DNA from 3 places in the Priestia sp. YIM B13491 genome. Region 1 is predicted to be linked to each of the others. Evidence: riboswitches for the same ligand, from Rfam matches in the RefSeq annotation. Region 1 holds a riboswitch; each other region holds the start of a gene.
What was found. A riboswitch is a leader RNA that binds a small molecule or an ion and turns the genes downstream of it on or off. The one in region 1 is predicted to bind thiamine pyrophosphate.
Positions count from the first base shown of each region.

Region 2: linked by a shared signal. The riboswitch ahead of thiC (phosphomethylpyrimidine synthase ThiC) and the one ahead of ACFX4E_RS09515 (acetylornithine deacetylase) in region 1 are both predicted to bind thiamine pyrophosphate.
Region 3: linked by a shared signal. The riboswitch ahead of thiT (energy-coupled thiamine transporter ThiT) and the one ahead of ACFX4E_RS09515 (acetylornithine deacetylase) in region 1 are both predicted to bind thiamine pyrophosphate.

Region 1 is NZ_JBHZOR010000002.1:678,276-686,358, reverse strand. Features, by position in the region: gene ACFX4E_RS09530 (MurR/RpiR family transcriptional regulator) at 1-657, shown strand, start outside; gene ACFX4E_RS09525 (PTS transporter subunit EIIC) at 747-2,108, shown strand; gene ACFX4E_RS09520 (MupG family TIM beta-alpha barrel fold protein) at 2,105-3,115, shown strand; TPP riboswitch at 3,335-3,437, shown strand; gene ACFX4E_RS09515 (acetylornithine deacetylase) at 3,552-4,829, shown strand; gene tenA (thiaminase II) at 4,835-5,506, shown strand; gene ACFX4E_RS09505 (ABC transporter ATP-binding protein) at 5,499-6,263, shown strand; gene ACFX4E_RS09500 (ABC transporter permease) at 6,260-7,003, shown strand; gene ACFX4E_RS09495 (ABC transporter substrate-binding protein) at 7,000-8,010, shown strand.
Region 2 is NZ_JBHZOR010000021.1:8,768-16,850, forward strand. Features, by position in the region: gene ACFX4E_RS27420 (DUF3231 family protein) at 1-965, shown strand, start outside; gene ACFX4E_RS27425 (cation diffusion facilitator family transporter) at 1,109-2,005, shown strand; gene ACFX4E_RS27430 (VanZ family protein) at 2,266-2,721, shown strand; gene thiC (phosphomethylpyrimidine synthase ThiC) at 2,889-4,658, opposite strand; TPP riboswitch at 4,772-4,886, opposite strand; gene ACFX4E_RS27440 (hypothetical protein) at 4,968-5,258, opposite strand; gene ACFX4E_RS27445 (undecaprenyl-diphosphate phosphatase) at 5,716-6,540, shown strand; cyclic di-AMP (ydaO/yuaA leader) riboswitch at 6,814-6,953, shown strand; gene ACFX4E_RS27450 (glutamate/proton symporter GltT) at 7,060-8,083, shown strand, end outside.
Region 3 is NZ_JBHZOR010000006.1:50,497-58,579, reverse strand. Features, by position in the region: gene ACFX4E_RS20685 (YqcI/YcgG family protein) at 1-584, shown strand, start outside; gene ACFX4E_RS20680 (cupin domain-containing protein) at 559-867, shown strand; gene ACFX4E_RS20675 (cysteine hydrolase family protein) at 889-1,476, shown strand; gene ACFX4E_RS20670 (GNAT family N-acetyltransferase) at 1,567-2,058, shown strand; gene ACFX4E_RS20665 (hypothetical protein) at 2,162-2,530, shown strand; gene ACFX4E_RS20660 (amino acid permease) at 2,566-4,005, opposite strand; lysine riboswitch at 4,108-4,292, opposite strand; TPP riboswitch at 4,467-4,567, shown strand; gene thiT (energy-coupled thiamine transporter ThiT) at 4,600-5,208, shown strand; gene ACFX4E_RS20650 (ethanolamine ammonia-lyase reactivating factor EutA) at 5,365-6,780, shown strand; gene ACFX4E_RS20645 (ethanolamine ammonia-lyase subunit EutB) at 6,807-8,083, shown strand, end outside.

The DNA of each region.
Region 1 (8,083 bases):
GAATTAAAGGTAAGAGTAGCCGGTGATTTAGCTAGAGATACGGAGCAAGGATACCGCGATATTGAAACAAATGAAACGATTCAATCTATTGTCAAAAAAACGGCAAGCAACAGCATTCAAAGTCTAAGTGATACGGCCGAGCTTGTGAATTATAAAGAAGCAGAGCGGGCTGTTTTAGCGCTGATTGAAGCTAAAAACATTCATTTTTTTGGAATCGGTGCTTCACATATTATTGCTATGGATGCGCAGCAAAAATTTCTTCGAATTAATAAAAATGCCACGGCTTTTGCAGATAGCCATTTAGCAGCTACACTCATCGCAAATGCAAGTAAAGACGATGTAGTTGTGGGCATCTCTTTTTCAGGGGAGACTCCTGAAGTAAGCAACGTCTTATCTTTAGCTAAAAATCGCGGAGTAAAGACGATTAGCTTAACCAAATACGGACAGTCTACCGTTTCATCTTTAGCTGATATCTGTTTGTATACGTCTTATTCTCAAGAAGCGCCGTTTCGAAGCGCAGCTACATCGTCTCGTTTAGCCCAGCTTTATGTGATTGATGTACTATTTTTAAGTATTGCAGCGCAGCAGTATGACCAGACGATTGAGTATATTGATAAAACAAGGGATGCCATTCAGTTTTTGAAAACTAAGAAATAAAAAAAGAAAACGATTACAAAAAGGGGATTTTGTGGTCTGTTTCCTCAGTACCGTATCCATCTAAGAGGAAAATACAAAGGGGGATTAACATGTCTTTAGATAATCATCAATTAGCAAAGGTTATTTTGAAGATGCTTGGGGGAGCATCAAATATTGAAGCGTATACGCATTGTATGACGCGGCTGCGCGTGACTGTAAAAGATGATTCAATTGTAAAAAAGGCAGATATACGAAAGCTTGAAGGCGTACTCGGATTAGTGGAAGAAGAAACGCTGCAAATCATTATTGGTCCTGGAAAAGTAAACAAAGTAACAGAGGAGTTTGGAAAGTTAATTGATGAATCTGGCGGTATTAATTTAGAAAATCGTGCGGCTCAGCGGAAATCGGAGCTGAAAGAAAAAAATGCAACTCCGTTTAAGCTCTTGCTTCGCCGAATTGCAAGTATTTTTATTCCGTTAATACCTGCTCTTGTAGCATCTGGACTTATCACCGGAGTGACAAAAGCAGCAGTTCAAGCGAAGTGGCTTCCTGCAGATTCACAGATTGCTATTCTTTTAACCGTTATCGGAAGCGGCTTATTTGCTTATCTGGGTATTTTAGTAGGTATTAATGCAGCAAAAGAATTTGGTGGTTCGCCGGCTTTAGGGGGCTTAGCTGGTATTTTAGTCATTAATCCTGCCGTAGCTGATATTAAACTTTTTGGTGAAGCACTTTTGCCGGGTCGGGGTGGCTTAATAGGAGTTTTGCTTGCAGCAATCTTTATGGCCGTAGTGGAAAAACGAGTGCGTAAATTTGTCCCTCAGTCACTGGATATTATTATTACACCAACCGTTACGGTGTTAATTACAGGCATTATTACGTATGTAGTATTCATGCCAATCGGCGGCTTGATTTCAGACGGAATCACAAAAGGCCTTTTAGGAGTTTTGGAGGTTGGAGGAGTTGTAGCAGGCTTTGTTTTAGGAGCAACATTTTTGCCGCTCGTCATTACAGGACTTCATCAAGGTCTTACTCCTGTTCATTTAGAGCTTATCAATTCAATTGGAGATGATCCGCTTCTTCCTATACTAGCAATGGGCGGAGCCGGTCAGGTCGGTGCAGCTTTTGCTATCTATATCAAAACAAAGAAAAAACGTTTAAAGCGAGCAATTGGAGGCGCTCTTCCTTCAGGGCTGCTTGGAATTGGAGAGCCGCTTATTTTTGGAGTCACACTTCCTTTAGGACGCCCCTTTTTAACCGCTTGTCTTGGAGCTGGAATCGGCGGAGCGTTTCAGGCGCACTTTCATATTGCGACTGTAGCAGTGGGAGTCTCAGGTTTGCCGCTTACGTTTTTAGTTCATGCGCATCAAATTCTTCTTTATTTACTCGGGTTAGTTGTTGCTTACGCAGCCGGCTTTGTTTGTACGTATTTCTTTGGATTCAACGATGAAATGGCGAGAGAGTTTGAATGATTGGCATTTCGTTTTATTTAAATGATAGTGATGCTAAAAAAAGATTAATAGAAGCAAGTGAGTGCGGCGTCACACGTGCATTCACTTCGCTTCACATTCCAGAGGAAAAAGGAGATTTGGCTGAACGGGCAAAAGAACTGCTGTATGTGGCTAGAGATTGTGGAATAAGCGTGTATGCAGACGTATCCAAGCATACGCCGGTTCATTTAGGTATCGAAAGCCTTATGTCGCTATCTTCACTTGGCGTATCTGGTATTAGACTAGACGATGGGTTTAGCACAGCAGAAACTCTTTCGCTTGCGAATGAATTTTATATTGCTGTTAATGCAAGTACGTTATCCAAACAAGAAATTGAAGCACTCTTATGTGCAGGTCTTCATCATCATCAGCTGCTTGCATGGCATAATTTTTATCCTCGACCTGAAACAGGGCTTGAAGAAACGTTTTTTCAACAGCAGACAGATTTATTTAATGAACTTCGTATCCCAGTCTGCGCTTATATTCCCGGGGAAGGCGAAAAGAGAGGCCCTATTTATCAAGGTCTTCCTACTAGAGAAAAAGACCGTAATAGATGCCCTTTTACCTCTGCAGTAGATTTATACGGCTGCGGAGTAGCGGAGGTTTATATTGGAGATCCATGCGCCGGTTCAAGTTTATTAAAGCGTTTGGTTCAATATCAAGAAAGCAGCATTATTCCGCTGCGCATTCGTTCACCTCATATAGAGGGAACGTACAGCGTGCGTCCAGATGTATCAAGAGACGCTCTGCGTTTAGTTGATACACGATCTGTGAAACCAGTGCCGCCATTTCATACAGTCGAGCGCAGAATCGGAGCAATTACAATGGACAATGATGGCTACGGACGTTATAGAGGAGAGGTTCAAATAGCTAAAACGAATTTGCCTGCAAATGCGAATGTGAACGTGATTGGGTATGTGATAGAAGAAGATCATGAGCTGCTTTCGTTAGTGAAACCGGGGCAAAAACTTGAGCTTATTCCTGTCTGAATGGAAAAACGGTGTATTTTTAAAGAAGCCGATAGCTAACTAGTAAGCTTATAAAAGTAAAGAGCACACACTGCTTAAAAAAAGTGTGTGCTTTTTATTTTACTAAAAAGGAAACTATTTTCATTGCTGAATCATGAACCTTTCTATTGAATAAAACGCTTTACTATGATAAAACTATTACAGGTAAACATATGATAATCGTTTAATTTTATAGAGATACAACGCCACTAGGGGTGCTTTCTAAGCTGAGAGAGACGAGAAGTCTTAACCCTTATAACCTGAACTAGGTAATACTAGCGTAGGAAAGAGGTATTGTAATGGATGTTTTGTATGGTATTTCCTTACGAACTCGTTATAATAATTTTTTGTATATAAACAAAAACACTTCTTTCCTGCGAAAGAAGTGTTTTTTTATGCGTAAAGGAAGGTGTCATACATGGAAGAAACAATTGATTTGCTTGTCAAACAGGTAGAGGAGCGCAAAGGGGAGCTAATCCAGTTAGTAAAAACGCTTGTTGCATATAAAACGCCAGCGCCTCCTGCACGAAATTCTCATGAAGCGCAGCGCTACGTAGCGGATTTCCTTAAAAACTGCGGTTTTTCCATCGATATGTGGGATTTATATTGCAACGATCCTATTGTAGTGGGCACGTTAAAAGGGAAAAAATCAGCTGACTATCAAAGCTTAATTATTAACGGGCATATGGATGTAGCTGAGGTACAAGAAAATGAAAAGTGGGAGACAAATCCGTTTGAAGCTGTAGTAAAAGACAACATGATAATCGGACGCGGAGTTGCTGATATGAAAGGCGGCTTGGCAGGAGCATTATTTGCAGTCCAGCTTTTAACAGAAGCAGGAATCGAACTGCCGGGAGACTTGATTTTTGAATCCGTTGTAGGAGAAGAAGTGGGAGAGGCAGGTACGCTGCAATGCTGTCAGAAAGGATATACAGCTGACTTTGCGCTTGTTGCTGATACGAGTGATTTACATATTCAAGGTCAAGGCGGAGTAATCACGGGATGGATTACGATAAAAAGCAGTAAAACCTATCATGACGGTACACGCCGAAGTATGATTCATGCTGGAGGAGGTCTGTTAGCTGCGAGTGCTATTGAGAAGATGGCAAAAGTGATCGGAGGGCTGCAAGAATTGGAGCGCCACTGGGCTGTTACAAAAAGCTATCCAGGATTTTTGCCGGGAACAAATACGATTAATCCAGCAGTAATCGAAGGGGGAAGACATGCTGCTTTTATTGCAGATGAATGCAGGCTGTGGGTCACCGTTCACTATTATCCCAATGAATCATACGACCAAGTATCAAAAGAAGTGGAAGAATACATTTTAGCTATTGCAAAAGCAGATCCATGGTTAAAAGATAACCTGCCAACCTTTGAATGGGGAGGCACATCAATGATTGAAGACAGAGGAGAAATCTTCCCGTCATTAGAAATTGATGAAAATCATGCTGGAGTACAGCTGCTTGCACATACTCATGAACAAATTGAAGGGAAAAAGCCCCCAATCGATGTGTCAACTAGCGTAACAGACGGGGGATGGCTAGCTGATGCGGGGATTCCGGCCGCTATTTATGGTCCGGGAAATTTAGCAAATGCACATGCTGTGAACGAACAATTAGATATAAATCAGCTTGTTCAATATACAAAAGTGATGTTGCAGTTCATTTATACGTGGCTGCATACGCATAAGGAGTGATCATCATGAAATTTAGTGAACGATTATACGAAAAGCTGCAGCCTATTTGGCGTCAAAATCATAATCATCCCTTTGTACAGGGAATGGGAGACGGAACGCTTGAAAAGGAGAAGTTTCGCTTTTACATGATTCAAGATTACCTTTACCTAATTGATTATGCAAAATTATTTGCGGTTGGAGCCATGAAAGCTACTGATGTTCAAACGATGGGGAAATTTGCTGCACTTTTGGATTCTACATTAAACGAAGAAATGAGCCTGCACCGTGAGTATGCCAAGAAATTTGAAATCAGTGAAAAAGAATTAGAAAAAGCGCAGCCATCTCCTACAACGCTTGCATACACACACTATATGCTGCACGTTGGTCAAAGCGGCACATTAGCTGAATTAGTGGCGGCTCTTTTGCCTTGTATGTGGAGCTATTGGGAAATAGGAAAAGAACTCAGTGAAAAGCCTGGAGCTAACAATGAGTTTTATCGTGAGTGGATTGAAATGTACAGCTCAGAAGAATTTGGAGAACTAGCGACATGGTGTATTAATTTATTCGACTCACTTACTGAAGACAAATCAGAAGCGGAGTTAGAAAAGCTCGAAGAAATTTTCTTGAATACAACGCGTTTTGAGTATATGTTCTGGGATATGGCTTATAACGAAGCGATGTGGCCAATTCATGAATAAGTCTGTGTTATCTTTTCAAAACGTCAGTTTTACGTACAAAAACGGTGATCAACCGATTTTAACATCATTAAACTTAGACGTAAAAGAAGGCGAGTTTGTCAGTATCGTTGGAGCGAGCGGTTCTGGGAAAAGTACGTTGTTTCGTCTCATTACAGGCCTTGAACAGCAGAGTGAAGGCGATATCGTGATTAACGGACAGTCTTATGAAAAACGGCTTGGAAAAGTAGGCTACATGCCGCAGCAAGATTTGCTTCTTCCGTGGCGCACGATTTTAGACAATGCAGCTCTGCCGCTTGAGCTTCACAATGTGTCAAAAGCAAGTGCTCATAGGCAAGTATCTCAGCTGCTCGAAGAGTTTGGTTTAAAAGGGTATGAAAATCGTTTTCCAAGTGATTTATCCGGAGGGATGAAGCAGCGTGTTTCTTTTCTGCGAACGGTATTAAGCGGTTCTAACGTACTGCTTTTAGATGAGCCTTTTAGTGCGCTTGATGCCATTACGCGTTTATCAATGCAGGAATGGCTGCTTGAACAATGGCAAAAGCGTAAACATAGCATCTTATTTATCACTCATGACGTAAACGAAGCCCTGTTTTTATCAGATCGTATTTTTATCTTTTCAGACAAGCCGGTAAGTCATCTTGAAGAGATTAAAGTACCGCTTAGCAGGCCTCGAACGCAAAAAGATTTGAATCAACAGCGTGTGCTTGATGTGAAAGATTATTTAATTGAACAGCTAAGATCGAAGGTGAACACATGAAAAAATACGGGGCTTCAGTTATTTTAGTCGTCATTTTGCTGGCTGCTTGGGAAATTGGAGCACGCATTGTAAACTATCCGTTTATTTTACCAACGCCCACCGGTATTTTAACGAAGCTTTGGGAGCTGCGAATGGATTTATTGTTTAAGCATTTACCAGCTACGCTATCTATTGTTGTAATTGGGCTGGTTATATCCGTGGTGCTGGGAGTTATGCTGGCTGTATGGATGAATTGGAGTCCGCTTATTGAGCGTGCTTTCTATCCGCTTATTATTGCGTCGCAAATGATTCCCACCATTGCCATAGCTCCTGTATTTGTTCTGTGGTTTGGCTACTCCATTTGGAGCAAAGTGATTGTGACCGTATTAATTACTTTTTTTCCTATTACGGTTAGCACATTTGACGGGCTTCGTTCGACCAATAAAGAGTTAAAAGAACTCATGCTGACCATGGGAGCAACAAAAAAAGATATTTTCTTTAAGTTGAACATTCCTTCTGCACTGCCTCATTTTTATTCAGGGCTCAAAGTAGCGGTTACCTTTAGTATAATAGGTGCTGCCATTGGCGAATGGTTAGGTGCACAAGCAGGCTTAGGATATTTCAGTCGTCGTATGATGACACAGTTTGATGCAGCTGGTGTATTTGCACCAATTGTGATTTTATCCGCGCTTGGTATTTTATTCTTTATTATTGTAGTAGGTTTCGAAAAACGTTCATTAAAGTGGAGGAAAACAGAATGAAAAAATGGTTTGTAATTGGTTTAAGCCTGATGCTTGTTTTGATGCTCGCTGCTTGCGGCCAGGACAAGGAAAATAAAGCTGGTGACAGTAAAAAATTAAAAGACGTTACAATTATGCTTGATTGGTACCCAAATGCAGTGCACAGCTTCATTTATGCTGCACAAGAAAAAGGATATTTCAAAAAAGAAGGGCTGAATGTGAAAGTACAGTTTCCTGCTAATCCAACAGACTCGCTTAATTTAGCAGCTGCGGGGAAAGTTACACTCGGCCTTTATTATCAGCCTGATGTAGCAATGGCACGAGCAAATGAAGATGTGCCGGTAAAGTCGGTAGGAGCAATCGTAAGGTCTCCATTGAACCGAGTTGTGGCGTTGAAAGATAGCGGTATTAAGCGTCCTAAAGATTTAGAAGGAAAAGTAGTAGGATACAGCGGAACACCATTAAGTGAATCTGTTCTAAAGAAAATGGTGAAAAGCGATGGAGGAGATCCGAATAAAGTAAAACTAGTAGACGTAGGATTTGAGTTAAATTCATCGCTGATTAGCAAAAAAGTAGATGCCGTAATAGGTGCATATATTAACCACGAAGTACCATTACTTCATAAAAAAGGATATAAAACAGTTGACATTGATCCTTCAGATTACGGCGTGCCATCTTATTACGAGCTAGTGGCAGTTACTGGGGATCAAACGTGGGCAAAAGATTCTGATACGATTAAAGCGTTTTGGCGTGCCGCTACAAAAGGGTATGAGTACACAGAGAAACATCCAAAAGAATCACTTCAAATTCTATTAGATAACCAAGATAAATCAAACTTCCCCCTTGAAAAAGACGTGGAAACAAAAAGTTTAAATATTTTACTTCCGAAAATGAAGTCTGAACAAGGATTTGGCAGTCAAACGAAAGAATCATGGCAGTCAAATGTAGACTGGTTAAAAGATTCAGGATTAATTAAGAAAAAGCCAAATGTAGATGAAATGTTTGAGAATATCGGAGAATCCAAGTAAATAATTTAAGACAAATTTAAAAAAACCTTCTTATACTGAACGTAACTTTCTGAACGAGAAAGTGAAAAGGTAA
Region 2 (8,083 bases), on a different contig from region 1:
TAGGTTACTTATGGGCGCAATATTTAGGCGATACGCTGTATGTATGCGTTCTTGGATATTTTCTATCTGTTGTAAAAGATCCAGAGATTAAGGAACTTTTAAAAAAAGCACATCAGTTTTCACAAACTCATGTAGACGAATTGACGGAATTATTCAGTTCAGAAAAAATTCCAATTCCAGTAGGGTTTGGGGAACAAGATGTGAACAAAGGAGTTCCTGCTTTATTCGATGATATTTTTATGGCTATTTATGTAAACGAAATGGCCATTGGAGGTATGAAGAAATATGCCAGAGCGCTAAGCGCAGTGAGAAGGCAAGATATTTATGACCACTTATCTCGATGTGTAAAAGAAAGCGACATTCTTTTAGAGAATTCTAACCACGTTATTTTAAGAAAAAGCATGCTGATGAGACCTCCGGTTATTCCTTATCCTGTAAAAGTGAATTTTGTGGACGAAAAAACATTTATATCACCATTTTTCTCTCAAATGCATCCTTTAACTTCTTTAGAGGTTACCGCTATTCAAGAAATTGTTAATACAAATGTATTAGGTAAAACGCTGATGCTGGCCTTTAGTCAAGTAGCTACCACACAAAAATTACGCTCTTATTTTTTTGATGGAGTCAAGCTTGCAAGTAAGCAAATCAAGCACTTCACCGAATTACTGTCTGAAGCTGATTTACCAAGTCCGAGGCTGCTTGATGCATATGTAACCAACTCAACGATTTCACCGTTTTCAGATAAGCTGATGATGTATCATACTTCTACAGCGGTGACGATCGCTATTGATAACTGCGGTGCTGGTTTGTCTATGGCCTTCCGTTCGGATGTAGCAGTAGAATTTTCTCAGCTAATTGGGCGTATAGGGAAGTACGGAAAAGATGGAATTCGAATTATGATTGAGCAAGGGTGGATGGAAGAACCTCCAATGGCAACTGATCGTAAGAAGTTGGCAGAGAAATAAGAAAGATATGTTGTGGATTATCAGTAATTTTGCGGTGCTGAAACATATATAGCTAAATGAAAATAGGTTGCTCTAGACCCACTTGAATGAACAGTGATAAGATAAAAAAGCTGATTTTTCAAGAAGTAAGTCGAGGTGTGCAAATGAATAATAGTATAAGGGAGTCCATTGCGAAAAAAGTAGCATGGATTAGCGTATGGAGCAATATTGCCCTTACGCTAGGAAAAGTAATAGTAGGATGGATTGGAAATAGTGATGCCGTATTTGCTGATGGTATTCACTCTGCAGCGGACGTATTTGCCTCTATTATTGTCTTGTTGGTTATACGAGTAGCAAATAAGCCAGCAGATGATGATCATCCATACGGGCATGGAAAAGCAGAAGTAATTGTCTCAGGAATTGTAGGAATTATTTTATTGCTTGTATCATTTTATGTGGTATTTGAAGGAGTCGTTGGTTTATTCCATCCGGTTGAATCTCCAAATATTTTAGCCATGTGGATTGCTGTTATTTCATACATAGCAAAGGTATTGTTGTACCGTTATTCTTTAAACGTAGCCAAGCAGCACCACAGTAAGGCAATTGAGGCAATTGCATTTGATCATAAAGCAGATATTGTTGCTTCTATTGCAGCGGCAATTGGTGTTTTATTATCCATTATTGGTGATAAAATGGATGTTCAACTGCTGTTATACGGAGATAAAATAGCAAGTATCTTTGTTGCTTATTTAATTTTTAACATTGCCAGACAAATGATGGGAGAGTCTTTTCAAATCTTAATGGAAGGCAATATTGATGAAGAGCTACTGAAAGAACTTGAAGAAAGTATTTATGAATTTGAAGATGTGAAGCGGATTGATCGCGTTCGAGCAAGAGAACATGGCCATTACATATTAGTGGATGTACGTATTTCAATTGACCACTTTAAAACAATTAAGGAAGGTCATGATTTAGGACGAGAAATCAAAGCTACACTTATGAAAAAGCATGATAATATTCAGGAAGTATTAATCCATTTGAATCCTTATTATCCAGATTAAATAAGAAGCAGCGAAGTGTTATCTCGCTGCTTCTTATTATTTATAGATGTAGAAATTAATGAAATGAGTAGCATAAAATAATGAGGGTTTTTATTTATAAAGAATCAAGTTTAATAAAATTGTATAAAGGGAATTGTATTTATTTATTGATGTGATAGGATAAAAAAGCATATAAATGCATTCACTACGAATGAAAGCAGTGGACGGGTACATATAGATAATAATAAATGGTTTTGGGAGTCAAAGAAGGTGATGTTGAAGTGAATGTAAGCATCAGGTCAATTGTTAAAAAAGTCATGTTCACTCTATTTATTGCGTATACGGCAGTGGTCATTTATGCTACTCTCATACGGGAAAACGAACATGTTTACGGAAAAGCAATGAACTTGGATTTATTTAGTACAATCCGTCTGATGTGGGACAGCGGTAATATAATGCTCACTCTGACAAATATACTGGGAAATATCGTGATGTTTGCGCCGCTTGGAATGTTTATTCCGTTGTTTATGAAGTGGTTTGACGGTTTTATTCAAGTCTTTACGACTGGTTTCTTAATCAGTTTTCTGATTGAAATTTTACAGTACAAGCTAACGGAACGAGTATTTGATATTGATGATATCTTTTTGAATACGCTAGGTACATTTATAGGCTGGGTTATTATTAAAATACTATATTGGATCAAGAACATGCTGAAAGCACGTTTCAAAAAAAGATGAAAGGACTTCTTTACGAAGTCCTTTTTGCATCTTGTTGATAGAAACACTTAATGCAGCGTCTTACGGAAGAATGTGAGGATTCAACGATAATGTGCTGACAATTTTGCTGAACAAATAATAACTTTCCTTCAAGCTGCTTAATTTGTTTTTTAAGCTGTTCTACTTCATTATTGATAGATATTTGAACCACTGTTAACAAACTCTTTAGCTTTTTCTTTCATTCCTTCTTTTCTTACTTCGTTTACATCTTTTTCATTTTCTTGAGCCATGTTACGAATATCTTGAGAAATACGCATCGAACAGAATTTAGGTCCACACATTGAACAGAAATGGGCTGTTTTAGCACCTTCAGCGGGAAGTGTTTCATCGTGATATTCTTTTGCGCGCTCTGGATCTAGTGACAGGTTAAATTGATCATTCCATCTAAATTCAAATCTTGCTTTAGACAGAGCATTATCGCGTTTTTGTGCTCCTGGATGGCCTTTTGCTAGGTCAGCAGCATGCGCAGCAATTTTATAGGTGATAACGCCTTCGCGAACGTCTTCTTTATTCGGGAGTCCTAAATGTTCTTTTGGCGTTACGTAGCAAAGCATAGCTGTCCCAAACCAGCCAATCATTGCAGCACCAATACCTGATGTAATATGGTCATAGCCTGGAGCGATGTCGGTTGTAAGCGGTCCAAGAGTATAGAAGGGAGCTTCCTGGCATATTTCCATTTGTTTATCTACGTTTTCTTTGATGAGATGCATTGGAACATGTCCAGGACCTTCAATCATAACTTGAACATCGTGTTTCCAAGCAATTTTAGTTAATTCACCAAGCGTTTCTAATTCACCGAACTGTGCCTCATCATTAGCATCTGCAATGGAACCAGGACGTAGCCCATCGCCAAGCGAAATAGCAATATCGTATGCTTTACAGATTTCACAGATTTCTTCAAAGCGAGTATATAAAAAGTTCTCTTCATGATGAGCTAAACACCACTGCGCCAAGATGGATCCTCCGCGTGAAACAATACCTGTCGTACGTTTCGCTGTCAGGGGAATATAACGTAAAAGAACACCTGCGTGAATAGTAAAGTAATCAACACCTTGTTCTGCTTGTTCAATTAATGTATCGCGGTATGCTTCCCACGTTAGATCTTCTGCTACGCCTTTTACTTTTTCAAGCGCTTGGTAAATAGGAACGGTCCCTACAGGAACAGGCGAGTTGCGGATAATCCATTCGCGTGTTGTGTGAATATCCTTTCCTGTTGATAGATCCATAATTGTATCGGCTCCCCAACGCGTTGCCCATGTCATTTTTTCTACTTCATCTTCAATAGCTGAACGAATAGCTGAATTTCCGATATTAGCATTAATTTTCACATGGAATTTGCGGCCGATAATCATCGGTTCGCTCTCAGGGTGATTGATATTATTAGGGATAATTGCACGTCCTCTTGCTACTTCTTCACGCACAACTTCAGGATTCATCTGTTCACGAATAGCGATAAATTCCATTTCGGGCGTGATGATTCCTTTTTTCGCATAGTGCATTTGCGTTACATTTTGATTTTTTTTCGCGCGCAAAGGTAAACGTTTAGTGATAAAGCGCTCGTACTGATCTCTTGGATCACCGTCATAATAACCGTTATCCTGTGGCTGAACCGTACGGCCTTGATATGTTTCTACATCGTTTCGTTCTGCAATCCACTTTTCGCGCAGAGCCGGTAATCCTTTTTGTAAATTAATTTCATAACAGGGATCTGTATAAACACCGCTCGTGTCGTATACACGTACGGGACTATTTTCTTCTTCCCCAAAAGATCCTGTAGTAGGAGACTGATGAATTTCACGCATAGGCACTTTAAGGTCTTCTCTGGATCCTTGGACATATACTTTGTGACTGTTTGGAAAAGGCTTTTTCATAGAAACTGATACATTTTGTTTTGACATTACATATTCCTCCGGTTTCGCATAAAGTGTAGCTATACCGAACCATAAAAAAATCGGGTTCTGTGATAGACAGAACCCGATGGAATAGGCGAAAAAAGAATAAACATATACTATTCTTTTCAAGACTACTTCCCTCCGCTGGTATAACCCAAATCAGGTTCAAAGGGTTAAAGAGTTTTATTGCACTCTTCTCTCAGTCTGAGCTATCAGACACCCCTAGTAGAAATAACATTCAAATTATTCAATTTACGGCTTAAGTTTACCATCATTCGGTAAAAAATCAACCCTTAAATAAAAAAAGCTAGACAATTAACGTTGTCTAGCGGCATCGATTGCAATCACAATAGCTGTAATAATGTGCATGATAAACCCTAAAAATGGAATCCAAGCAACCAGTGAAGTAACAATCCCTAGTATGTTTCCATACGCAGATAACCCTCGTCTATTAGCTAAAATGAGCGTGATAGCATGAAGAATAAATCCAATAAAAAGAGGAGTATAACTAAAGCCCATAACAATCCCGGCGCCAATTAAAGGAATTCCCAGCAAGGCTTCATACCCAGCAGTCACCCATTTCATTGTACGTACATTTCCATTCATAGTAAAAAGCCTCCTAAAAAAGATACTACTATATACGAGTAAAGAGAGAAAAAAGTTTCAAATTACTTAGGGGATATGCCGTATAAGCAAGCACTAGTTGATTAAAATGATAGATGACAGTAAAGGGGATGGAAAAAACATAATGATTTAGTCATTTTTGTACACTAAAGAAAAATAGTCTAGATGATTCATTTTTAGCTAAGGAACCGGAATTTATACCGAACATAGTGACTACTTTCTAATATAAATAAAAGCTGATATCGTGTTTTTTGATTATAGCATGTAAGGTTTTTATTACAAATTATTAAAGATTCTTATCTTTTTGCAAATACACATTGTATTTCATAGTTTTAACAATTATGATAAAAAAGCAAGTGTCAAAATAGGAAAATAGTTGAGCATGTAAAACTAAGCGATAAGCTTATTAATTTGAAAGAAAGGCAAGGTACATAGCTTTATGTGGGAAATTATTGTAGCAATCATTTTAGGGATTGTAGAAGGTTTAACAGAGTTTGCTCCTGTTTCGTCAACTGGGCATATGATTATTGTGGATGACCTATGGTTAAATTCCAAAGAATTATTTTCATCTCCAGTAGCTAATACATTTAAAATTGTTATTCAGCTAGGGTCGATCTTAGCAGTAGTAGTTATTTTTAAAGATCGTTTCATTAATTTATTAGGATTGGGAAAAAAGCCAGCTGCTCCAATTGGGCCGACAAATCGCTTGAATTTAATGCAGGTAATTGTTGGTTTGTTACCCGCAGGAGTGTTAGGACTTTTGTTTGATGATTACATTGATGAACATTTGTTTTCTTTAAATACGGTGCTAATTGGCTTAGTAGTCGGAGCTGTATTAATGATTCTAGCAGATTTGTTTGGACCTAAACGTCCGCGTGTAGAGACGGTGGACCAAATGTCTTATGGACAAGCACTGGGTATAGGACTGTTTCAATGTATTGCTCTTTGGCCAGGTTTTTCTCGTTCAGGCTCAACGATTTCAGGAGGAGTTCTTCTTGGAATGAGCCATAAGGCAGCGGCAGATTTTACATTTATTATGGCAGTGCCAATCATGGCAGGAGCAAGTGGACTTTCATTGGTTAAAAACTGGCAGTATTTCACATCAGATGCGCTACCGTTTTTTATTGCTGGTTTTATCAGCGCCTTTATTTTTGCGCTGGTATCTATTCGCTTTTTCCTGAAATTAATTAATCGTATCAAATTAGTACCGTTTGCACTATATCGAATTGTGTTAGCAGCCATTCTATATTTTGTATTTTTATAAAATAAACACGCGAGTTCTTTAGTCCCGTAAGCTTCTAATAGAGACTCAAAGAGCAAGAAAAAGCTATTGCAATGTTGCAATAGCTTTTTTGCATAAATATATATTATCGCCTTTTGAAAGCGTTTTATAAACATGGGTATTGACAAAACGTGTCGAAAAATAGTAAATTAATATTTGTGCAGTATAAAGTTAAGTAAAAGTAAGACTTCTGTTTAGTTTTATTGACTGTAAAAAACGTATGACAACGTATAGATCGTTTTAATTTTATAAAAACTGAATAATAAGCTTAATCGTATAGAGCGGGGGAATCATTATCGGCAGTAAAGCTGCCTTGGGGTGAATCCTTACAAAAGGTAGGAAACTCTCAATTCCGAATCCGACAGTTAACCCCGTTTGCTTCATTGAGAGAAAGAGCCCAAAATAGCGTAAGTAAAAGGCTGTTCTTTCTTAAGAATAGTCTTTTTTTGTTTTTTCAGAAAAGTATATACAAATGTCATACATCTTTGGGGAGGTACATCTATGAAAAAAATTCGTTTTGGTTTGGCTACGCAGATTTTTACCGGATTAATCCTCGGTGTTCTTGTAGGGGTAATTTGGTTTAACGATCCGCGTGTAGTAACATACCTACAGCCGCTAGGAGACCTATTTTTAAGATTAATTAAGATGATTGTTATTCCAATTGTTATCTCAAGCTTAGTCGTTGGAGTTGCAGGAGCAGGGAGCGGTAAACAGGTCGGAAAGCTCGGCGTTAAAACCATTCTCTATTTTGAAATTATTACGACTTTTGCAATTATAATCGGTGTATTGGTTGCTAATATTTTTCATCCTGGGCAAGGTGTAGACATTCATTCAGCACAGAAGAGTGATATTTCACAATACGTTGAAACATCAAAACAGCAAGAAGGAAAGTCAGTGGCTGAAACGTTCTTACACATTGTTCCAACAAACTTTTTCCAGTCAATTGTTGAAGGAGACATGCTAGCAATTATCTTCTTTACAGTGTTATTTGCACTTGGAGTAGCGGCAATTGGGGAAAGAGGAAAGCCAGTTGTACAATTCTTCGACGGCGTTTCTCATGCAATGTTTCACGTGGTAAACCTTGTAATGAAAGTGGCTCCAATTGGTGTATTTGCTTTAATTGGTGTAACAGTTTCAAAATTCGGCTTAGAGTCACTTCTTTCATTAGGAAAGCTTGTTATCTTAGTTTACTTAGCGTTAATTTTCTTCCTACTTATTGTATTAGGAGGAATCGCGAAATGGGCAGGAATTAACATTTTCCACTTGTTCCGCTATATGAAAGATGAACTGTTGTTAGCATACAGTACATCTAGTTCTGAGACAGTTCTTCCGCGTATTATGGAAAAACTTGAAAAGATGGGCTGTCCAAAAGCTATCGTATCGTTCGTTGTACCAATTGGTTATACATTTAATCTAGATGGTTCCGTTCTTTATCAAGCGATTGCAGCGTTATTCTTAGCGCAGGTGTACGGTATTGATTTAACGATCGTTCAACAGCTGACGCTCATTCTTGTATTGATGGTTA
Region 3 (8,083 bases), on a different contig from region 1:
CTTATAACTACCAAGATATTAGGAATGCAGCGTCGGCACTTAGAGAATACATAGATACTTTTAAAACCATAGGTCGCTATACATCCTTTGTGTTATTCTTTAAGCCTGAACATAAAGAACGTTCAATGGAAGAGTACGAAACGATGTTTTGGGATACGTTGACGTTTCTTCATCAAATTGATCAAAAGAAATGGCCGCAAGACATTCCAAAAGATCCAAAAGATCCATTATGGGAATTTTGCTTTCACGGAGAACCTATTTTTGTCGTCTGTAATACGCCTGCTCATTCTTTACGTAAAAGCCGTAAGAGCAGGGGATTTATGATTACATTTCAACCTCGGTGGGTGTTTGAAGGTATGACAGGAGATTCAAAAATAGGGCGGCACGTACAAAAGGTGGTCCGCGATCGGTTAAAAACATATGATGACGTATCAGCTCACCCTGAGTTAGGATGGTATGGACAGCAGGAAAACCGAGAGTGGAAGCAATATTTTTTACACGATGATAACAACTATACTACCGGACAGTGTCCGTTTAAATTAAAAAGGAGTGAGCAGCATGGACGTAAAAAAAGCCTCTATTAAAAAAGGAGTTGGCGGAAAGTTTGAAGAAGTAATTAAAGAACTGCTTCCGGCGTATACTGGATACGTTGAAGTACAGCATGATATTGCTTTTCAAACGCACCCATCTCATACCCATCCAACTGATGAAATTCTTCATATACTTGAAGGATCTATTTACTTTACAGTTGAACATGATACGGTTCTATGTCAGGCAGGAGATCGGATACATTTACCGAAACAGACGGTTCATTCGTCAAAAGCCGGTCCTGATGGGTGCACATACGTTATTTCCATTTTAAAATAAAGATGAAAGAAGATGATGCTTATGCTACGTTCCCGGCCAGTGCTGCTGCTTATTGATGTACAAGAAGGATTTTATTCACCACAGTGGGGGGAAAGAAACAATCTAGATGCAGAAAAACATATGCTGACGCTACTGCAAGCATGGAGGCGCCAAGACTATCCTGTTATTCACGTACAGCATGCATCAGAAAATCCAGATTCTCCTTTACACCCCAGTTCGAAGGGGTTTCAGTTCAAAGAAGGGTTTGGTCCACAAGAAGACGAATACTTAATTCGCAAACACGTGAACAGCTGTTTCATTGGAACAGAGCTAGACAGTTATTTAAAAGCAAATGGTTATGATACGCTTATCTTAATAGGACTAACTACCAATCACTGCGTCTCCACGACTGCCCGCATGGCTGGAAATCTAGGGTACAGAACGTACGTTGTAAACGATGCAACAGCTTGCTTTGATGGTATGTCCTACGATGGAAAAACAAGGCTTCCTGCAGAAGATGTACATACATTCGCACTGTCTTCTTTGCATGAGGAGTTTGCGACGGTCGTTTCTACAAAAGAGACACTTCAAGTTCTTCAAACCTTTCAATATGCTCAAAATCACAACTGATGTGCATGTGCACATCGGTTTTTTATGTAGATTATGTTTATTAAAAGAAGTAAAATAAAGATAATTCTATACTATAAGGAGTTTGTACATATGATCATTCGTTATGCTAAAGAAGAAGATTTACCTATGCTTGTTGAAATTTATAACCAGTCTGTTCAAACAAGTGCTGCTACTTTTGACTTAACGCCTGTAACAGTAGAGCATAGAAGGAGCTGGTTTAATAATCATATTAGCAATGAACTTTTTCCGCTTATTGTCGCAGAAAAAGATGGGGTAGTAGCGGGCTATGCTTCGCTTTCTTCTTATCGAGATAAAGAGGCGTACATTCAAACGGTAGAGCTATCGATTTATATTGATAAAAACCAGCAGGGGCATGGCATTGGAAAAAAGCTTATGAAGCGAATTTTGGAATTAGCTAAAGAACTCAACCATCACGTTGTTATTTCAGGGATTACAAAAGGGAATGATATCAGTATCAAAATGCATGAGCAATTTAATTTTACATTTTGCGGAGAATTTAAAGAAGTAGGCTGGAAATTTAATCAGTGGCAAGATGTTCTTTTTTATCAGCTTATTTTATAAGATGTATGACACCTTTACACATTGTAACGTTTTAGTTTCATGTGTAAAGGTTATTAAAATAATAAGTCGTTTTATTATTTTAATACGAAAGGTGTTAGCTATCATGAATACACATTTTCAATATCAGTATCTAAGAGCTATTCCAAAAAGATGGTCAAAAAAAGAACTGCATATCCAGCTGAATAGAATCAAACACAACTCTGAACTATCTACTATAGCAGCAGATCCGCTTTTTTATCTGTTAGAATGTACCCATTCAGGCCTTCAAACTCAACAAGAAATCATAGACTACATCCAAAGCATTCCTACTCATCAACTTCCATCTTTTGTAACCTATTTAAGCAGGTTAATTCAGCATATTTATTATATAGAAGCTGCTGATTACTGTAATCGCCCCCTCAAAGGTTATATGCTTGTTATGAAAAACCAGCCCGCCTATATATCTCTTCATTTTGCTGATCAGATCACGTAAAAAAGCTCTCTATTCAAAAGAATAGAGAGCTTTTTTTATTCGTATTTTTTTACTGTTACTTGGCATTCTTTTAACGGAATAAGTTTTGACTTTTTCGTCCATTTGTATCCTAACCAAACAATTAAGAATAAAGGAAGTCCGATATAAGAAACAAGTACACCGTACCAGTCAATCGAATCACCCGTAAACGCCGAATAGTTTTGACCTAAAATGACAACAGCACATAAAATAAAGGCAAAGATAGGACCAAACGGGAAAAGTTTTGCATGATATGGAAGTTCACTCAAATCATGACCTTGAGCAACAAATGCTCTTCTAAAACGATAGTGGCTGATGGCAATTCCTAACCAAGCAATAAAACCAGACATACCAGAAGCGTTAAGTAACCACGTGTATACCGCACCGTCTCCAAAAAATGAAGCACCAAATGCAAGTGTACCGACAAGTGCCGTTGCGATTAAAGCATTAACCGGAACGCCTCGTTTATTTACTTTTGCTAAGAACCTCGGTGCTTTTCCATCTTTCGCTAAGTTCCAAAGCATACGCGTAGAAGCATACATACCTGAGTTACCAGCAGATAAAACGGCTGTTAAAATAACGGCATTGATAGCTGATGCTGCAAACGCCAGACCTGCTCGTTCGAATATTAAAGTAAATGGACTTACCCGCACATCATCACTTGCTAATGAATCCGCTGTGTATGGAATAAGCATCCCGATAACAAAAATAGCTAAAATATAAAATAACAAGATGCGCCAGAAGACTTGTTTAACTGCGCGAGGAACCGTTTTTTCCGGATCTTCACTTTCTCCAGCTGCGACTCCAAGCAACTCTGTTCCTTGGAATGAAAAACCAGCAGCCATAAAAATACCTAAGACAGTAAAGAATCCACCGTGAATGGGTCCATCACCAAGCGTGAAGTTTTTAAAACCTGGTGCTTCATTGTTAAAGATACCAAAAATCATCATAATACCAATAACTAAAAAGATGATAACCGTTACTACTTTAATTAACGAAAACCAAAATTCAGATTCACCAAATCCTTTTACAGAAAGGTAGTTAAGCCCAAACATAATTAATAAAAACAGGGCACTCCATAAAATAGAAGAAGAGTTTGGGAACCAAAATTTCATAATAAGGGCTCCAGCCGATAATTCAGCTGCAATCGTAATAGCCCAGTTATACCAATAGTTCCAGCCGAGAGCGAAACCAAAGGATGGATCTACAAACCGAGACGCATACGTACTAAACGAACCGGCTTCAGGCATATAAGCTGCGAGCTCCGCTAGGCTGGTCATCAAAAAGTAAACCATGACACCAATGATAGCGTAAGCTAAAAGCGCTCCCCCAGGTCCTGCTGTGTGAATTGCTCCACCACTTGCTAGGAATAAGCCGGTTCCGATGGCTCCTCCTAATGAAATCATCGTCAAGTGGCGAGATTTCAACCCACGTTTTAATTCTTGCTGCTCTTGCATAGATAAATACTCCTTTCGAATGTACGGAAAGAGACGGGATAACATAAAAAAAGCCCGCAGTATATGTGCGCGCTTTTAAATCTGAAAACCGCGTCAACCTTCCGTGAAGATAGCTCTTCACATCACTCGCATGATGTGACAGTTCTGTTCCTGTTCGGAGACAGCCCCAGCTTAAATCAACCGAGAAGTGATCTAAACTTCGGCAATTTTTCCTTTCAAGCAACATCCTCAATGTTCTCTGCATTTCCGTTGCTTTACTATTAAAAACTGCGACCTCTACCTCATCGATTAGGATGAGGGTTTTTTATATTCATTTGACATAAAAGAAGTATACCAAATACTAAAACGATTGTCATTATAAAAAATAGATTCAGAAAATAGAAACATCTTTGAAATCTCTCGAATCTATTTTGTTACATATGATATAATGGATGTTGTCATAATACTACATAAATATCCGAACGTACCACAGGGGGAGCCGCCGTGCTGAGAGTGAACAAATTGTTCAGACCCTTCGAACCTGTTAGTTAACGCTAGCGTAGGAATGTGGGAATAGTAGCATATATTTGCTTACTCCTGTGTAAACCGTTTGATATGAATGATTCAAAAACAGGAGTGAGAAACGTGAATAAAGCATTACCTTTACAGGCTAAAATTGAAATAGCTATTTTTGCAGCATTGGCACTTCTACTTGATCTTTTGCCTTCCATTAAGATTGCAACGGCTGTGAGTATTTCGTTCTCCATGGTGCCCATTTTTATTATGTGCTTTCGCTGGGGAGTAAAAGGCGGGGCTCTATCTGGTCTATTATGGGGGCTTTTACAGTTGGCAACAGGAACGGCTTATATTTTAACAGCGCTGCAAACGTTTATTGAATATATTGTGGCTTTTGCTTTTATAGGTTTTGGAGGTATTTTTTCGCAATCTATTAAAACAAATTTAGCTAACAATAACAGATCAAAAGCTTTTGTTTTGATTGTTTTATCCCTTATTATCGGCAGCTTCGCACGGTATTTCTGGCACTTTATTGCGGGTATTATTTTCTGGGGATCATATGCGCCAAAGGGCATGTCCGCTCTATGGTATTCTTTTTCAATGAACGGGATTTCAATGGTAGGATCACTAATAGCCTGCTTAATCATTCTTTCACTATTAATTCCATCGGCATCAAGAATGATTATAACTAAATCACACTCATCATAAGCAAAAAGACTAAATCTACCAAGATTTAGTCTTTTTTGTCATTTGTCACCTTTGTTTACACAAAAGTGTGTCAGGTTTGATAACATAGTTAGTGAAATATTCAAAAAACTGTTTTATGATAATCACCATATTCAAACGAGATAAGGGATTGATAGCATGCTACAGAAATGGATCACGAGCATAGGTTTAGATATTGGAACAAGTACAACAAAACTGATTGTAAGCAAGCTGTTAATAGCAAATCAACAAAATCAGTTTACGCTGCCAGGCTGTCAAATTATTGATCGTCGCGTAACGTATGCAAGTTCTATCTATACCACTCCTATGCTAAACGATGTTGAAATCGATGTTCAACGATTAACGGTACTACTAGAACAAGAGTATAAGAATGCAGGAATCTCCTTAGATCAAGTGGAGGCAGGTGCTGTGATCATCACAGGAGAAACGGCCAGAAAGAAAAATGCAGAAAGTATCGTTCACTATCTAGCCGAACATGCTGGGGATTTTGTTGTTGCAACAGCCGGCGCTGACTTAGAAGGAATATTAGCTGCAAAAGGATCAGGAGCAATCGAACGTTCTGCTGAAACAAATGCAGTAATTGCCAATATTGATGTAGGAGGAGGAACTGCTAACATCGCTTTATGTCAAAATGGAAAAGTTATAGAAACGTTTACACTGCATGTGGGAGGAAGATTAATTCGTCTGAATTCAGAAGGTTTGGTTACCTACGTTTCTTCTCATTTAACTGAATTTTTGAAAAATAATTCTTTAACACTGCGAGAAGGTGAAAAAGCAACATTTGAAAAGCTCTCGTCTATCTGTCAATTACTAGCTGAAGAAACCGTGAATTATGTAAATGCGCTGAATCAAAATTCCTCGCTGATCGTTTCTCCTCATACAAGATCTTCTATCCCCGAAATGATCATGGTTTCAGGAGGAGTAGGAGAAATGATGGAGAAGCAAAAGCCAAAAACAGTGAAGGAAGTGGCCATACATGGAGACGTTGGTCCGCTTCTAGCATATCATTTTCAATCCATCCAAGTATCTCAAGCCGCTGAGACAACGCGCGCTACTGTAATTGGGGCTGGTATGCAAAATACAGAAGTTAGCGGATCAACTGTATACATTGGGTCAAAGCGGCTGCCGTTAAAAAATATACCGATTGTAGAGATACCTGTTCAGCAAGAAGAGAAATGGAATCCGCTGATGTTTCAAGAAAGAGCTCGAGCGGCATGTATGCAGGCTTCAACTATTTTCAGCGCAGAAGATCCCCCCGCTGCTATTGCTTTATCTCATTTTCCTTACTGCAGCTATAAGATGCTTCAAGAATTAGCAAAAGTAATAAGCGCTGAATTTATTGCTTGTTTTAAAGGAGCTAAGTGCCTCGTTGTTCTATGCGAGCAAGATATTGCAAAAGCTTTAGGACAAGCATTAGCTAAACAGAGGAAAGAGTTAGAAATTATTTGTTTAGATCAAATTGATTTTACACACGGAGATTACATTGATCTAGGGTTACCAGTAGCTGGAGAAGCGATCTCCGTTTCCGTTAAAACGCTCGCTTTTTCATCATAATCTACTAAATATACAAGGAGGAAACGATGTTTAAAACTACACGATTGTTAGGAGAAACATTTTCATTTTATAGCTTAAAAGAAATCATGGCCAAAGCAAACGAAGAGCGTTCTGGAGATCAGCTCGCAGGAGTTAGCGCTGAGTCAATGAAAGAACGAATGGCAGCAAAGCAAGTCCTAGCTGATATCACACTTGCTGATATCAGAAACTATCCGCTGCTCAGCGCAGATGAAGACAACGTCTCGGCATTAATCGAAAGTCAGATTGATTCATCTGTTTACGATATTATTAAAAATTGGACAGTAGGGGATTTAAGAGAATATATTTTATCCGATCAGCATAGCGGAGAAGACCTTCTTGCACTTAGCCAAGGATTAAGCAGCGAAATGATTGCGGCGGCTACTAAAATTATGTCCAATTTAGATTTAATTCAAGGAGCTGCCAAGATAGAAGTGCAAACTACTTGTCAAACGACTATCGGCCAAAAAGGAGTATTGGCTTCTAGAGCCCAGCCTAATCATCCTTCAGATAATTTAAAAGGAATGAGAGCATCTCTATACGAAGCGTTAAGCTATGGAATTGGAGATGCGGTTATCGGAATTAACCCTGTTATTGACACAACGGATAATATCTACGCGCTTTTAAATGAAACAAAAAATATAATCAACGAATGGTCAATTCCTACTCAAAACTGTGTATTATCACACGTAACGAGTCAAATGAGAGCAATTGAAAAAGGAGGATCTGCTGACTTGATTTTTCAAAGTTTAGCAGGTACAGAAGCTGGTAATGATTCATTTGGAATTTCACTGTCTATGCTCGATGAAGCGACAGCGTTAATTCGTGAAAAAGGAACGGCAAAAGGTCCAAACCGCTGGTATTTTGAAACAGGACAAGGTTCTGAACTGTCAGCAGAAGCTCACTATAACATTGATCAAGTAACGCTCGAAGCCAGATGCTACGGCTTAGCTCGTCACTACAAGCCTTTTTTAGTTAATACAGTTGTTGGATTTATTGGACCTGAATACTTATATAACAGCAAACAAGTTCTACGAGCTGGGTTAGAAGATCATTTTATGGGTAAAATGCACGGCCTGCCTATGGGAGTAGACGTATGTTACACCAACCACATGGATGCTGATCAAAATGATATGGATAATTTAAGTATGCTTCTGGGAACAGCTGGAGTGAACTTTGTCATAGGAGTGCCCATGGCTGATGACTGCATGCTAAACTACCAGTCTCTTAGTTATCATGACATTGCAACGGTCCGTAACGTGTTAGGTCGTACCCCAACGCCGTT